Regions from separate parts of the Microbacterium rhizophilum genome, predicted to be linked through region 1. Evidence: predicted binding sites of a transcription regulator. Region 1 holds the regulator's gene; the other holds the start of a gene.
The links. The regulator HrcA, encoded in region 1, represses chaperone genes, less so after heat shock. The targets are predictions, from matches to a motif close to TTNGCACTCGNNNNNNNCGAGTGCNAA.
Positions count from the first base shown of each region.

Region 2: groES (co-chaperone GroES) is a predicted target of HrcA. The motif match lies at 2,982-3,008, and genes of this name have one in related genera.

Region 1 covers NZ_JBCNUN010000001.1:333,360-341,096, reverse strand. The annotation lists gene lepA (translation elongation factor 4) at 1-936, shown strand, start outside; gene AAD528_RS01760 (DUF1990 domain-containing protein) at 968-1,621, shown strand; gene hemW (radical SAM family heme chaperone HemW) at 1,621-2,838, shown strand; gene hrcA (heat-inducible transcriptional repressor HrcA) at 3,010-4,050, shown strand; gene dnaJ (molecular chaperone DnaJ) at 4,138-5,253, shown strand; gene AAD528_RS01740 (16S rRNA (uracil(1498)-N(3))-methyltransferase) at 5,260-5,985, shown strand; gene AAD528_RS01735 (HIT domain-containing protein) at 6,046-6,384, shown strand; gene AAD528_RS01730 (PhoH family protein) at 6,437-7,480, shown strand; gene ybeY (rRNA maturation RNase YbeY) at 7,474-7,737, shown strand, end outside.
Region 2 covers NZ_JBCNUN010000009.1:131,456-139,192, reverse strand. The annotation lists gene AAD528_RS14390 (ABC transporter substrate-binding protein) at 1-1,285, opposite strand, end outside; gene rarD (EamA family transporter RarD) at 1,514-2,461, opposite strand; gene groES (co-chaperone GroES) at 2,599-2,895, opposite strand; gene AAD528_RS14375 (class I SAM-dependent methyltransferase) at 3,084-4,286, shown strand; gene AAD528_RS14370 (hypothetical protein) at 4,546-4,926, opposite strand; gene tsaD (tRNA (adenosine(37)-N6)-threonylcarbamoyltransferase complex transferase subunit TsaD) at 4,923-6,005, opposite strand; gene rimI (ribosomal protein S18-alanine N-acetyltransferase) at 6,002-6,499, opposite strand; gene tsaB (tRNA (adenosine(37)-N6)-threonylcarbamoyltransferase complex dimerization subunit type 1 TsaB) at 6,496-7,134, opposite strand; gene AAD528_RS14350 (hypothetical protein) at 7,190-7,737, opposite strand, start outside.

The DNA of each region.
Region 1 (7,737 bases):
CCGAAGCCGATGGTCTACTCGGGTCTGTATCCGATCGACGCCAGTGACTATCCCGACCTGCGCGAGGCGCTCGACAAGCTGAAGCTGTCGGATGCCTCGCTGGCCTACGAGCCGGAGACCTCCGTCGCGCTGGGCTTCGGGTTCCGCTGCGGCTTCCTCGGCCTGCTGCACCTGGAGATCATCACCGAGCGCCTCGAGCGCGAGTTCGGGCTCGACCTGATCACGACGGCGCCGAGCGTGATCTACGAGGTGACGTCCGAGACGGGCGAGAACATCGTCGTGACCAACCCGAGCGAGTATCCGGACGGCAAGATCAATGCCGTGACCGAGCCGATCGTGAAGGCGTCGGTCCTCGCACCCAAGGACTACGTCGGCACGATCATGGACCTGTGCCAGAGCCGGCGCGGCACGCTGCTCGGCATGGACTACCTGTCGGAGGAGCGCGTCGAGTTGAAGTACACGATGCCGCTCGGCGAGATCGTGTTCGACTTCTTCGACCAGCTCAAGAGCCGCACGCAGGGCTACGCGAGCCTCGACTACGAGCCCGCCGGGCGCCAGGAGGCCGACCTCGTGAAGGTCGACATCCTGCTGCAGGGCGACCGCGTCGACGCGTTCAGCGCGATCGTGCACCGCGACAAGGCCTACGCGTACGGCACCACGATGACCGAGCGGCTGCGCAAGCTGATCCCGCGTCAGCACTTCGAGGTGCCGATCCAGGCCGCGATCGGCGCGCGCATCATCGCGCGCGAGAACATCCGCGCGATCCGCAAGGACGTGCTGGCCAAGTGCTACGGCGGTGACATCACCCGCAAGCGCAAGCTGCTCGAGAAGCAGAAGGAAGGCAAGAAGCGGATGAAGACCATCGGCCGGGTCGAGGTGCCGCAGAACGCGTTCATCGCGGCCCTGTCCGGCGACGTCGAGACCAAGGCCAAGTAGGCGCTCAGGCTCGGCACGTAGGGTGGATGACATGCGTCGCGGGACCTTCCAGGACGAGACGGTCGACTATGCGGCGGTCGGCGCCACGCAGGCGCACGACCTGCTGCAGTACCCGCCGGAGCACAGCCTCCCGGCGGCCGATTCGTGGCGCATCGGCAGCGGCGAGGACCGCTTCCGCTCGGCGGGCGACGCGCTGCTGTCCTGGGGAGCGCTGAAGGGCGCGGGCCTGAAGGTGACCGACGTGCGGCCCGCTCCGGGCCCGGCGTACTCCGGCGTCAGCTTCGACGGCGAGGGCAACGCGATCGCCCCCTCCAAGCTCGAGACCGACCAGCGCTACGACGCCGAGGGCACGCCGTACGCGGGCCCGGGCACCACGCTGCGCGTGCACGGTCGCGTGAACGGCATGCGCGCCGATGCCGAGCTGCGCGTCATCTTCGTGATCGAGGAGGCCCGTCGCGTCGGCTTCGCGCTCGGCACCGTCGGCGGCTCCATGGTGAGCGGCGAGGAGTCGTTCACGATCGAGTGGCGCGACAACGACGAGGTCTGGTTCACCGTGAAGGCCTTCGACCGGCCCGTGGGCCTGCTGTACCGGATGTTCCGCGGCTTCGTGCGCCGTCGGCGCCGGGCCCTGTCCGCCGGCTACCTGCGCGCGATCTCCCCGCTGTTCGCCACGCCGGGGTCCTGATGGCCGGTGCGCTTCCGCTGGGCGATCCCGCTCCGGCGGACGGACGCCTGCCCGCGCAGGTGCGGATCGATCCGGATGTCGACTTCGGCGTCTACCTGCACGTGCCGTTCTGCCGTGTGCGATGCGGTTACTGCGACTTCAACACCTACACGTCGGGTGAGCTGCGCGGCGCGCGCCAGGACGAGTACGCCGACACCCTGCTGCGCGAGGTCGCGCTGGGGCGGGAGGTGCTCGCCGAGGCGGGCGCGCTGCGCGCCGCGAGCACGGTGTTCTTCGGCGGCGGCACGCCCACGCTGCTGCCGGCGGGCGACCTGGGCCGGATGCTCGACGGCGTGATCTCCGCGTTCGGGCTCGCCGACGGCGCCGAGATCACGATCGAGGCGAACCCCGACACGGTGACGCCCGCCGTCGCGCGCGAGCTCGCGGCATCCGGCGTCACGCGGATCTCGGTCGGCATGCAGTCGTCCGTGCCGCACGTGCTCGCCGCGCTCGACCGCACCCACACGCCCGGCAACGTCCGCACTGCCGTGGACGCCGCGCGCGGGGCCGGGCTCGACGTGAGCGTCGACCTGATCTACGGCGCGCCGGGGGAGACCCTCGCCGACTGGGAGGCGTCGCTGGACGCCGCCCTCGCGCTCGAGTCGGATCACATCTCGGCCTACGCGCTCATCATCGAGGACGGCACCAAGCTCGCGCGGCAGATCCGCCGCGGCGAGGTGCCCGCCCCGGATGACGACCTGCAGGCCGACATGTACGAGCTGGCGGACGCGAAGCTCGGGACGGCGGGCTTCGACTGGTACGAGGTCAGCAACTGGTCGCGCGGCGTGGAGCACCGCTCGCGCCACAACCTGGCCTACTGGCGCGGCCTCGACTGGTGGGGCTTCGGTCCGGGCGCCCACAGCCACGTCGGCGGTCTGCGCTGGTGGAACGTCAAGCATCCGGCCGCCTATGCGCAGCGCCTCTCGCTCGGCGAGTCGCCGGCGGCGGGACGCGAGATCCCGGATGCGGAGGCCCGGGCCCTGGAGCGCGTGCTGCTGGAGAGCCGGATCCGCGAGGGTCTGGCCGTCGATGCCCTCGCGCCGGACGCGCGCCGCGCGGTCGCGGGCCTCGTCGCCGACGGCCTGGTCGACGGCGCCGCGGCGGTGCGCGGCCGCGTGGTCCTGACGTTGCGCGGGCGGCTGCTCGCCGACGCCGTGGTGCGCGCGCTCACGGAGTGACACGTTCTCCGGAGATGCCGGCTTCTCAGGACTTCGCGAGCGCAATCGATCCTGAGAACGCGGGATCCCCTGAGAAGCGACCTGCGGTGCGGGCTTACAACCTGCGCGAGGGATTCTCGCTAGAATTGGCACTCAGAAGGATCGAGTGCCAAGCGCGACGGGGAGGTGCCCATGGTCACGGAACGCGGACTGCAGGTCCTCCGTGCGATCGTGCAGGACTACGTCGACACGCACGAGCCGGTCGGCAGCAAGTCGATCGTCGAGCGGCATGCCTTCGGGGTGTCGGCCGCGACGATCCGCAACGACATGGCGCTGCTCGAGGACGAGGAGCTGATCGCCGCTCCGCACACGTCCTCGGGGCGGGTGCCGACCGACAAGGGGTATCGGGTCTTCGTCGACCACCTCGCCGAGCTGCGCCCGCTGTCCGCGGCGCAGCGCGCGGCGATCTCGACGTTCCTCGCGGATCCCGCCGACCTCGACGACCTGCTCGCCCGCACCGTGCGGCTGCTCACGCAGCTCACGGGCCAGGTCGCGCTGGTCCAGTACCCGTCATTCGCCTCCGCGAACGTCACGCACGTCGAGCTCGTGCGGCTCGACGAGTTCCGGATGCTCGTGATCATCGTCACCGACACCGGACGCGTCTCGCAGCGACTCACGGCCACGCCGCGGGGCGTGGACGAGGAGGACGTCGCGGTGCTGCGCGCGCAGCTCGCGGCGCTCATCGCGGGGCGCTCCGTGCGATCCGGATCCGAGCGGATCGACGCGCTGCGCGCATCCGCCCCCGGCGAGCGGTCGCGGCTCGACGAGGCGCTCATCACGATCGCGGCGGTGGTGGGCGAGGAGCTCGACGAGTTCCGGCAGGACCGGCTGGTGATGGCCGGGGCCGCGACGCTCGCCAGGCGGGAGCAGGACTTCCGCGGCAGCATCCATCCGCTGCTCGAGGCGATCGAGGAGCAGGTGACGCTGCTGCGGCTGATGTCGGAGATGGCCGCGGACGACAAGGGCCTGTCCGCCAGCATCGGCCGCGAGAACGCCGCGTTCGGTCTGGGTGAGGCCTCGATCATCGCGAGCGACTACGACGCGACGATCGGCCGCGCGCGCGTGGGACTCATGGGACCCGTGCGCATGGACTACCCCAGCAACCTGGCGGCGGCACGCGCGGTGGCGCGGTACCTGACCCGGCTGCTGGACGAGGACGACAACCGCCGGTAGGCGGACCGAAGGTGTACCCGGATCGCGCTGGGCGCGATCCTCGACGAGATGCGGATCGCGCGGCGCGCGATCCATCGAGAGGCGAGTGTGGCTGATCACTACGAGGTGCTCGGGGTGTCGCGCGAGGCGACGTCCGACGAGATCAAGAAGGCGTACCGCAGGCTCGCGCGCCAGCTTCATCCCGACGTGAACCCCAGCGAGGACGCGTCGGAGAAGTTCAAGGCCGTCACGCACGCCTACGAGGTGCTGAGCGACGACGAGAAGCGCCGCCGCTACGACATGGGCGGCGACGACGGCATGTTCGGCGGCGCCGGGGGCGGCTTCGGCGGGTTCAGCGACATCTTCGAGACGTTCTTCGGTGCGGGAGGCGGCGGCCGGGGCGGACGCCCGCGGTCGCGCCGGGAGCGCGGTCAGGACGCGCTCGTGCGCGTCACGCTCGAGCTCGGCGACGTGGTCTTCGGGGCGCACCGCGACCTCGAGGTCGACACGGCCGTCCTGTGCGAGACCTGCCAGGGCTCGTGCTGCCAGCCCGGCACCAGTCCCGAACGCTGCGAGATCTGCGGCGGCTCGGGCCACGTGCAGCGCCAGGTGCGCAGCCTCCTCGGCAACGTCGTGACCTCGCAGCCCTGCGGCGCGTGCCAGGGGTACGGCACCACGATCCCGCACCCGTGCCCGACATGCGGCGGCCAGGGCCGCGTCCGCTCGCGCCGCACGGTGTCGGTCGACATCCCGGCGGGTGTCGAGTCGGGTCTGCGCCTGCAGCTGCCCGGATCGGGCGAGGTCGGCCCCGCGGGCGGCCCGAACGGCGACCTCTACATCGAGGTGCAGGTCACGCCGCACGCCGTGTTCAGCCGCGACGGCGACGACCTGCTCGCGACGCTGGAGGTGTCGATGACCGACGCCATCCTGGGCACGACGACCACGATCGACGCGCTCGACGGCACGGTTGACCTCGAGCTGCGCGCGGGCGTGCAGGGCGGCGACGTCCTGACGATCAAGGACCGCGGCATCACCGGGCTGCGCTCGGGGCAGCGCGGCGACCTGCGCGTGGGCGTGCACGTCGTGACCCCGACGCGCCTGGACGCCAAGGAGCGCGCCTTGGTGGAGGAGCTCGCCAAGCGCACGAAGTCCCCGAAGCCGCAGCTGGCGGAGTTCCAGCAGGGCCTGTTCTCGAAGCTGCGCGACCGGTTCCGGAACGGCTGATCCGCCGTGGCGCTGCACTTCATCGACGAGACCGCCGGATCCGCCGGGGCCGGCGACACGCTGACGCTCACGGGCGCGGAGGCGCATCATGCCGCCGCCGTGCGGCGCGTCCGCGTGGGCGAGGCGGTCACGGTCACCGACGGCCGCGGCGCCTGGCTCGAGGGGGAGTGCGAGAGCGTGGCCCCGCGAGAGGTCGTGGTCCGGATCGTCGCGCGCCGCGACGAGGACGCGCCGAGCCCGCGCATCGCGCTCGCGCAGGCCCTCGCCAAGGGCGACCGCGACGAGCTCGCCGTGCAGGCGGCGACCGAGCTCGGCGTCGACGAGATCGTGCCGTGGCAGGCCTCGCGCAGCGTGTCGCGCTGGGAGGGCCCCAAGGCGGAGAAGGGCCGCGCGCGCTGGGCGACCATCGTGCGCGAGGCCGCCAAGCAGGCGCACCGCGCCTGGCTGCCCGAGGTGACGCCGATCGCCACCACGGCGGCGCTCGCGGCGCGCGCCGACCGGATCCTGGTGCTCGAGCCGACCGCGGACGTGCGACTGAGCGCGCTCGACCTGTCGGGCGCGGAGTCGATCCTGCTCGTCGTCGGGCCCGAGGGCGGCATCTCGCCGGACGAGCTCGACCGCCTCGCGGCCGCGGGTGCCGCGCGGGTGCGGCTCGGCGACACCGTGCTGCGCACCTCCACCGCGGGCCCGGCCGCCCTGGCACTGGTGAACGCCGCCCTCGGGCGCTGGTGATGGTGCGCGCTCGGCGAACGAGCCCGGACCGCCGGGCACCCCGCGCATAGACTGGACCACATGAGCGAACCCTCGATCTTCACCCGCATCCTGCGGGGCGACATCCCGGGCGAGATCGTGGCCGAGACCGAGCGCGTCTTCGCCATCAAGGACATCTCGCCGCAGGCGCCCGTGCACCTGCTGGTGATCCCGAAGACGCAGGAGTACCGCGACGTCACCGAGCTGGCCGCGGGCGATCCGTCGCTGCTCGCCGAGATGGTCGAGGTCGCGAAGGGCGTCGCCGGCGGCGACTTCCGTCTGCTGTTCAACACCGGCGCGAGCGCCGGCCAGACGGTCTTCCACGTGCACGCGCACGTGCTCGCCGGCGGACTGGGAGAGAAGAGCCTCGTCGGTGCCTGACCCGAGCGACGACAGCGACGTCACCCAGACCGTGACGGCCGACGGCGTGGCCATGGTGCAGCTGCTCGGCCCGCAGGACCGCCTGCTGCGGATGGTCGAGAAGGCGCATCCGGCCGTCGACGTCCACGTGCGCGGCAACGAGATCACCCTGCGCGGCCCGGCCGACGACGTGCGCGCCGCGCGCGCCCTGGTCGACGAGCTGCTCGAGATGACCCGGGCCGGCCACGCGCTCGGCCCCGCCGACGTGCAGAGCTCGGCGCGCATGCTGCGCGACGAGGGCGGCCCGCGCCCCAGCGAGGTGATGGGCGAGGCGATCCTGTCCAGCCGCGGCAAGACCATCCGGCCCAAGACCGTGGGCCAGAAGGAGTACGTCGACGCGATCGACGAGAACACCATCGTGTTCGGCATCGGCCCCGCCGGCACCGGCAAGACCTACCTCGCCATGGCCAAGGCGGTGCAGGCGCTGCAGCGGCGCGAGGTCGACCGGATCATCCTCACCCGTCCCGCCGTCGAGGCGGGCGAGCGGCTCGGATTCCTGCCCGGCACGCTCACGGACAAGATCGACCCGTACCTGCGCCCGCTGTACGACGCGCTCAACGAGATGATGGATCCGGAGCTCGTCCCCAAGCTCATGGCGACCGGCACGATCGAGGTCGCACCGCTGGCGTACATGCGCGGCCGCACGCTCAACAACTCGTTCGTGGTGCTCGACGAGGCGCAGAACACGACGCCCGAGCAGATGAAGATGTTCCTCACGCGCCTCGGCTTCGGCACGAAGATGGTCGTCACGGGCGACATCACGCAGGTCGACCTGCCGCAGGGCGCGTCGGGACTGCGCCTGGTGACCCGCGTGCTCGACCGGATCGACGACATCCATTTCACGCGCCTGACGAGCGACGACGTCGTGCGGCACTCGCTGGTCGGCCGGATCGTCGACGCGTACAGCGAGTACGACGAGCGCCGGATGGCCGCACGCCACGAGCGCGACGAGGCCAGCGAGTTCGCCAACCGCGCCGAGCGCCGCACCGCACGGCACCCATCTTCTCAGGGCCCCTCCGGTCCCCGGGACCGCATGCCCAAGCGAGGACGATCGTGATCGACATCAACAACGAGTCCGCCGTCGAGATCGACGAGTCGGTGCTGCTGCGGCTGACGCAGGAGAACCTCGCGGCCCTGCACGTGTCGTCCGACGCCGACGTGGCGATCGTGCTCGTCGACGAGGGCGCGATGGAGCAGCTGCACCTGCAGTGGATGGACGAGCCGGGCCCGACCGACGTGCTCAGCTTCCCGATGGACGAGCTGCGCCCGGGCACCGAGGACCAGCCGACGCCGCCCGGCCTGCTCGGCGACATC
Region 2 (7,737 bases), on a different contig from region 1:
GGTAGATGTTGATCATGCCCTCGGTCGGGTCGCCGACCTCGTCGAACGTGACGGGGCTCGAGACGCCGTCGTAGTCCGCCTGGCCGCCGCCGAGGATGATGTCGGCGCAGTCCGCGAACGTCGTGCACTTCTCACCACCGTCGACACCGCCCGAGACCTCCTGCAGCTTGCCGGAGATCGCCTCGGGGTCGGTCGATCCGCTCGCCAGGGCGGCCAGCGCGATCAGGTTCACCGCGTCGAACGACTCCGGCGCGTAGGTGTAGTCCTTCAGCGCGTCGGTGCCCGACTCCTCCACGAAGCCGTTCAGGCCGTCGATGAACGCCTGCACGTCGTCCGGCGTGGGGCCGGGGTAGGTGCCGCGGGCGCCCTCGAGCAGGCCCGGCTCCAGGTCGGTGTACGCGGCCATGTTGCCGTCGACCAGGAACAGGTCGGCCGGGTCGAAGCCCTTCTCGATCAGGCTCGGCAGCAGCGTCTCCGCCTCGTCGAAGCTGATGACCGTGATGGCCTCGGGGTCCTGCGCGAGGACCTCGGAGATCTGCGCGTCGAAGGACGTGTCACCGGTGTTGAACGTCGGGGCCGCGACGACCTCGCCGCCGGCGCCCTCGAACGCCTCGGTGATGTACTTCGCCAGACCCGTGCCGTACGCGTCGTTCAGGACGATGAGGCCGAGGGTCTGGTAGCCCTCGGAGGCGATGAAGTTGCCGTGCACGGCGCCCTGCAGCACGTCCGACGGAGCGGTGCGGAAGTAGAGGCAGTCGTCGTCGTAGGTCGTGAAGGCGTCCGAGGTGTTGGCGGGCGAGAACTGGATGACACCCTCGCCGACGACCTGGTCGATGAACTGCAGCGACGTCCCCGACGAGGCGGCGCCGACGATGGCCGAGACGTCCTCGCTGAGCAGGCGCGGGATCTCCGTCTCGTACGCCTTGTTGTCGGTGTCGCCCGAGTCGCCGTGGACGACGTCGAGCGACAGGCCCGACGTCTCGGTGTACTCGTTGATGAGCGACGTCGCGTAGTTGACGCCCTCGATCTCGGGCGGGCCGAGGAAGGCGAGCGTGCCGGTCACGGGCAGGGCCGTGCCGATCTTCAGCGACAGGTCGCCGCCGACCTCGCCGACGGGCTCGGTCGCGGGCTCGCAGACCGGGGCCTCGGCGACCGGCGACTCTTCGGACTCGTCGCTGGGGGCGGCCGAGGAGCCGCTTCCGCTGCCGCCGGCACAGCCGGCGAGGGTCAGAGCTGCGACGCCTGTGAGGACAAAGGCGCCGATCAGCTTCCGGGATCGAACCATTGTGGTTCCGTCCTTTCGGTAAGGACCCGCGGATGAGGGGGACTGGTGCCGACGCGCCCAGGGAGCGAGACGACGGCCGCGGGTAATGGACGGAAATCTACCTGCGATTTGTTACGTCTGTGTTTTCGGATGCCCTTCTGAGCAGACTGCACAGACATTCGCGATCAAATCGTTACCGCGGTTGTCATCCTGCGACGCATGGTGACCTCGCGGGGCCCTCGATCCGGGCTACACGCCCCCGTCGATCGCCACGACGGGCACCGGCCGCGGGCGGCGCGCATAGCGCACCTGATCGATCGTGAGCAGGATGCACGCGACCCAGACGATCGCGAATCCGATCCAGCGCGACGCGGGCATCGGCTCGTGCAGGATCGCGACGCCGACGATGAACTGCAGGATCGGGCCGGCGAACTGCAGCAGGCCCATGGTCGCGAGCGGGACGCGGCTCGCGCCCGCGGCGAACAGCAGCAGCGGGATCGCGGTGACGGCGCCCGCCGACAGCAGCAGGATCGTGTGCCACGCGCCGGCCGTGCCGAGCGTGATGCCGGTGGTCGCGGCGACGACGCCGAGCTGGGCGATCGCGAGGGGCGCGAGCCACAGCGTCTCGAGCGCCAGGCCGCTGATCGCGTCGACCGTGCCGCCGACCTGCTTCTTCACCAGGCCGTAGAGGCCGAACGAGGCCGTCAGCAGCAGCGCGTACCAGGGCACGCGACCGTAGGCCACGATGATCAGGATCACCGCGACCGCGGCGACGCCGATCGCCGTCCACTGCAGGACGCGCAGGCGCTCGCGCAGCACGAGCACCGCGAGCAGCACCGTGGTGATGGGGTTGATGAAGTAGCCGAGGCTGGCCTCGAGCACCTGGTCGCTCTGCGTCGCGATGACGAAGACCTGCCAGTTGACGTAGATGAGCGCGCCGGCGAGCCCCATCAGCAGCGCCAGGCGCGGACGGCGCAGCACGGCGAGGAAGCGGCCCCAGCCGCGCGTGACGGTGAGCAGCAGCGCGCAGAACACGAGCGAGAGGACGACGCGCCAGGCGACGACCTCCCACGAGCCGGTGGGAGCGAGGGCCACGAAGTACAGCGGCAGGATGCCCCAGAGCACGTACGCACCGAGCGCGTACAGGGTGCCGGCGGTCTCCCCCTGGTTCGAGCGGGCGAGGGGAGTCTGGGTCACCGAGTCAGCCTACGCCCGGCCCGGAGGCCCGAAGCGCCGCGGGCTCTGCCATCCATCGCGGCATTCCTGCCAAGCGACTCCGCCGACGCAGAAGGGCCCGGATCCGAGGATCCGGGCCCTTCGAGGACTGCAGCGTCTCAGCGGACGACGACCGCCAGGACGTCGCGGGCCGACAGGACGAGGAACTCGTCGGCGCCGAACTTGACCTCGGTGCCGCCGTACTTGCTGTACAGCACGCGGTCGCCGACGGCGACGTCGAGCGGAACGCGGTTGCCGTTGTCATCGATGCGACCCGGGCCCACCGCGACGACCTCGCCCTCCTGGGGCTTCTCCTTCGCGGTGTCGGGGATGACCAGACCGCTCGCGGTGGTCTGCTCGGCCTCGACCTGCTTGATGACGATGCGGTCCTCGAGCGGCTTGATGGAAACCGACACGGTGTACCTCTTCTTTCGTGTGCTTCGTACGGGAAGACTGTTTGCACTCTCCTGGGGAGAGTGCCAAGAGCAGTGTATGAGGCTTGCTGGCACTCACGCAACGCGAGTGCCAACCTTCGTCATCTCCCGGCCGCCGAGCGAGCGAAGCGAGCCGAAGCGCCCCCCCGCGACCCGCCTACGCTGGACGGATGGATTCGGCCGAGCTCGACGCCCTGCTCACGCGCGACGGGCTCGCGCTGCTCGAGTCGCTCGAGGCGACCGACTCGGCCGACGACGTCGCCCGCACGGTGTCGCGGCTGCGAGCGGCGGGGCACTCCCCCGACCTGGTGTCGGCGGTGGTCGGCCAGGCGCGCCTGCGCGGGCGCGCGGCGGGCAAGTTCGGCGAGTTCGCCTCGCGCATGCTCTTCACGCGCGCGGGCCTCGAGCAGGCGACGCGGATGTCCGTGTCCGCGCATCACGCGCACCGGATGCGCGGCGCCGCGATCGGCCGCGTCGCGGATCTCGGATGCGGCATCGGCGGCGATTCCCTCGCGTTCGCGGCCGTGGGCCTGCGCGTCCTGGCGGTGGACGCGGATCCCGTCACGGCGGCCCTCGCGGCGTACAACCTCGCGCCGTTCGGGAGCGACGTCGAGGTGCGCTCGGCGCTCGCCCAGGACGTCGACCTCGAGGGCGTCGACGCCGTGTGGCTCGATCCCGCGCGCCGCACGGCCGGTCACTCCGAGACCGCGCGGATCGCGGTGTCCGACTACTCCCCTCCGCTGGACTGGGTGTTCGCGCTCGCGGCGCAGATGCCGGCGGGCGTCAAACTCGGTCCCGGCCACGACCGCGACGCCCTCCCCGTGGGCGACGACGTCGAGACGCAGTGGATCAGCGTGGACGGCTCGACCGTCGAGCTGGTCGTGTGGACCGGATCGCTCGCGCGGCCGGGCGTGGGACGGTCCGCCCTGGTGCTGCGTGGCGACGCGGCGCACGAGCTCACCGCGCCCGCCGATGCCCCGGACGAGCCGGTGCGGGAACTCGGCGCGTATGTGCACGAGCCCGAGGGCGCGGTCATCCGCGCGCGTCTCGTGGGCGAGGTCGCCCGCGCCCTGGACGCCGGCCCGATCGCCCCCGGGATCGCCTACCTCACGGGCGACGCGGCGACAACGAGCCCGTTCGTGTCGTCCTTCCGCGTGCGCGAGGTGCTGCCGGCCGATCCGAAGCTGCTCGCGAAGGCGCTGCGCGCCCGCGGCATCGGCACGCTCGAGATCAAGAAGCGCGGCGTCGACATCGATCCCGCCGCGCTCCGCAAGCGCCTCGCGCTGAAGGGGCCGGAGTCGGCGACGCTGCTGCTCACGCGCGTGAGCGGCAAGCGCCTGGCGATCCTCGCCGACCGCGTCCCCCGCGCCTGAGGCGTTCTCTTCTCGGCCGCGCGCGGGCGAGGCTACGCGAGTCATCTCGACTCGCTGCGCCCGCTCGATAACCGGGTCGGCCGGTGTCCCCCATGGGGGAGCGAAGCGACCGTGCCGCGGATGCGGCCAACCAGCGCGCGGATGGAGCCTGCGACAGCCATCGATCGCGAGCGCCGGCGCGAAGCGTCGGTCGAGCGATCGATACGCGCGGCCAAGAAAAAAACACGCGATCGATCACGCGCGGCCTAGAAAGAACTGCTCAGACCCCCACGGCCTCCGCCGCCCGCTGCATGCCCCAGGCGATCCAGAACGCGCTGCACGCCACGGCGCCGAGGCCGAGGCCGAGCGCCCACCAAGCCAGGCCCGGCTGCGCCCGGCGCGCGATGAGCGCCACGAGCGCGAGCAGGATGGCGACGATCGCCACGGGCAGCGCCCACGCGCCGAACCACGACAGGCTGAGGCCGATCATCGCGATCGCGAGCGCCCACGTCGCGAGCCGCCCGCGCGAGCGACGCGCGGCGGCGGGCGGCGCGACCGGCATGGACGCCGCCCCCGCGTCGCGCGAAACCGTGCGCGCGGGACGCACCGAGCTCGCCTGGGCGTCCGGATCGGCGGGGTGCAGCACCGCGGGGTCCGTCATGACGTTCCCGCCACCTGGATCCGCGTGACCGGCAGGGTCGAGTCGGCGCCGAACGCGAGCGTGGACGGCGTCCGTCCCTCCGCGATCAGCTCCGCGGCGAGCGCGGCGATCATCGCGCCGTTGTCCGTGCACAGGCTCAGCGGCGGGATCCGCACAGTCACGCCTGCCGCCTCGGCCCGCGCCACCGCGACGTCGCGCAGCCGCTTGTTCGCGATCACGCCGCCGCCGAGCAGCAGCCGCGGCACGCCGTGCTGCGCGCACGCGTCGAGCGCCTTGGTGACGAGCACGTCGACGACGGCCTCCCGGAACGACGCGGCGACGTCCGCGACCGGCACGGGCTCGCCCGCGGCCTCGCGCTGCTCGATCCAGCGCGCCACGGCGGTCTTCAGCCCCGAGAACGAGAAGTCGTAGCGGTGCTTGGCCATGTCGCTCGCGCGCGACAGGCCGCGCGGGAACCGGATCGCGGCGGGATCGCCGTCGGCCGCCGCGCGGTCGATCTCGGGGCCACCGGGGTACGGCAGGCCCAGGATGCGCGCGACCTTGTCGAACGCCTCGCCCGCCGCGTCGTCCATGGTCTCTCCCAGCAGCTCGACGTCGCCGGTCAGATCCCGCACGAGCAGCAGCGACGTGTGGCCGCCCGACACGAGCAGCGCGACGGTCGGGTACTCCAGCGGCGGCGCATCCGCGTCCAGGATGTCCGCCGCGATGTGGCCGACGAGGTGGTTCACCGCGTACAGCGGCTTGCCGAGCGACACCGCGAGGGCCTTGGCCGCGCCGATGCCGACCATCAGCGCGCCGGCGAGGCCCGGGCCGCTCGTCACGGCGACGGCGTCGACGTCCTGCAGCGTGACGCCGGCCTCCGCGGTCGCGCGCTCGATCGCGGGCTGCAGCGCCTCGAGGTGGGCGCGCGCGGCGACCTCGGGCACGACGCCGCCGTAGCGGGCGTGCTCGTCCATGCTGCTGGCGATCGTGTTGCTGAGCAGGATGTTCCGCTCGCCGGGGCCTGTGCGGCCGCGGACGATCCCGATGCCGGTCTCGTCGCAGCTCGTCTCGATCCCGAGGACGAGGGGGCCGGTCATGTGCACGCTCCTGCGTCGGCGGGGTCGGGGGTGCGGGCGGCGGCCCAGGCCTCGAGGTCGAGGCGCATCACGACGGCGTCGACGTCGTCGGGCTGGTAGTAGCCGGGGCGGCGGCCGAGCTCGGCGAAGCCCTCCGACGCGTACAGCGCCTGGGCCACGGGGTTGTCCGCGCGCACGTCGAGGAACACCTCGCGCACGCGCCGACCCGCGGCGTCCTCGAGCAGCGTGGTGAGCAGCGCGCGCCCGCGGCCGCGCCCGCGGGAGGCCTCGGCGACGGCGATGGTCTGCACGTCGGCGTCGCGCGATCCGGGGAGCGCCCGCAGGCCGGCGTACCCGACGACGCGGCCCGCGAGCTCGTCGACGTAGTAGCGCGTGTGCTCGGCGGCGAGCTCCTCGCGCATCATGGGCTCCGACCATGCGTCGGTCGGGAACGAGGCGCGCTCGAGCGCCATGATCCCACCGAGATCGTCCGGAGTCGCCGGCCGGATGCTCACGCGCGCACCTTCTTCGGAGCGTGGCCGACGGTGACATCCGGCGAGCGCAGGTACAGCGGCTCGGTCTCGGCGAGCCCGCCCGTGGGCTGCCATCCGGCGGCGAGCATGAGCGCCGCGACGCGACCGACGTCCGCGGCGCGGATCGACGGGGCGTGCACGATCTCCGCGCCGGACGTCAGCGGGTCGGCGGACAGGTCGGCCGTCTGCGGGCGCAGCTCGGGCCCGGCGACGCGGCGCGGCAGGCCGCGCCCGTCGACGCCGTCGTACACGGTGACGGCGTTCTCGCGGCGGCGGGCGTCGGTGACGATCGCGAACGGGCCGGATGCCCCGGCGTCCAGGTGCCCCAGGGCCGCGGCGTCGTGGCTCGGCACCGGCACGACCGGGAGCCCGCGGCCGAGCGCGAACGCGCGCGCGGCGGCGATGCCGATCCGCAGTCCGGTGAAGGCGCCGGGGCCCATGCCCGCAGCGACATGCGTGATCCCGCCGCCCGCCTCATCCAGCGCGCGTTCGAGCAGCGTGCCGATGATCTCGGCGTGCCCGAGGGTGTTCTCGCTCTGGGCGACCGCGCGCACGGCACCGTCCGGCTCGACGACCGCGACGGTCGACCCGATCGAGGTGTCGATGGCGAGGATCACCGATCCAGGGTATCGACGCATGCTGACGGGAAGCCTGGGACGCCGACGCGCGGCGTCACTGCGCGGGAGCGGGGATCAGGTACGACGACAGGTCGACGTCGGCGGGCCGGACCGCGACGAACGCGGGCACGAGCTCGGCGAGCAGTTCGTCGATCGCGGGCGTGCACCGACCGGGCACGGCGAGGCCGCCCATCGGGTACCGGCCGACGCCGGCCTCGTCGGGACCCGTCCAGACCGTCGTGCACCCGCCCAGGCCGACGTCCTGCACGGAGACGACGGTGCCGTCGATCCGGACGTCGCGATCCCGATCGGCAGCGGGTCCGGGGGAGATCGACGACAGGCGCGAGAGCCTCCAGTCCTGCCCCTGCGCGCCGCAGCTCACGATCAGGTCGTCGTCGGCGACGGGCGTATAGCCGGCCGCCGCCACGACGTCGCACGCCGTCACGCGCTCCGCGGCCACCGGGCGCAGCAGCGTCTCGTCGCCGGCCAGCGCTCGCTCGGCGAACGCGGCGGCGGCCTCCTCGGCGGGTGAGCAGTCGGTGATCATCGGCCCGCCGTTCGAGAACGACACGACGTGGTCATCGTCGACCGGCAGGTACCAGG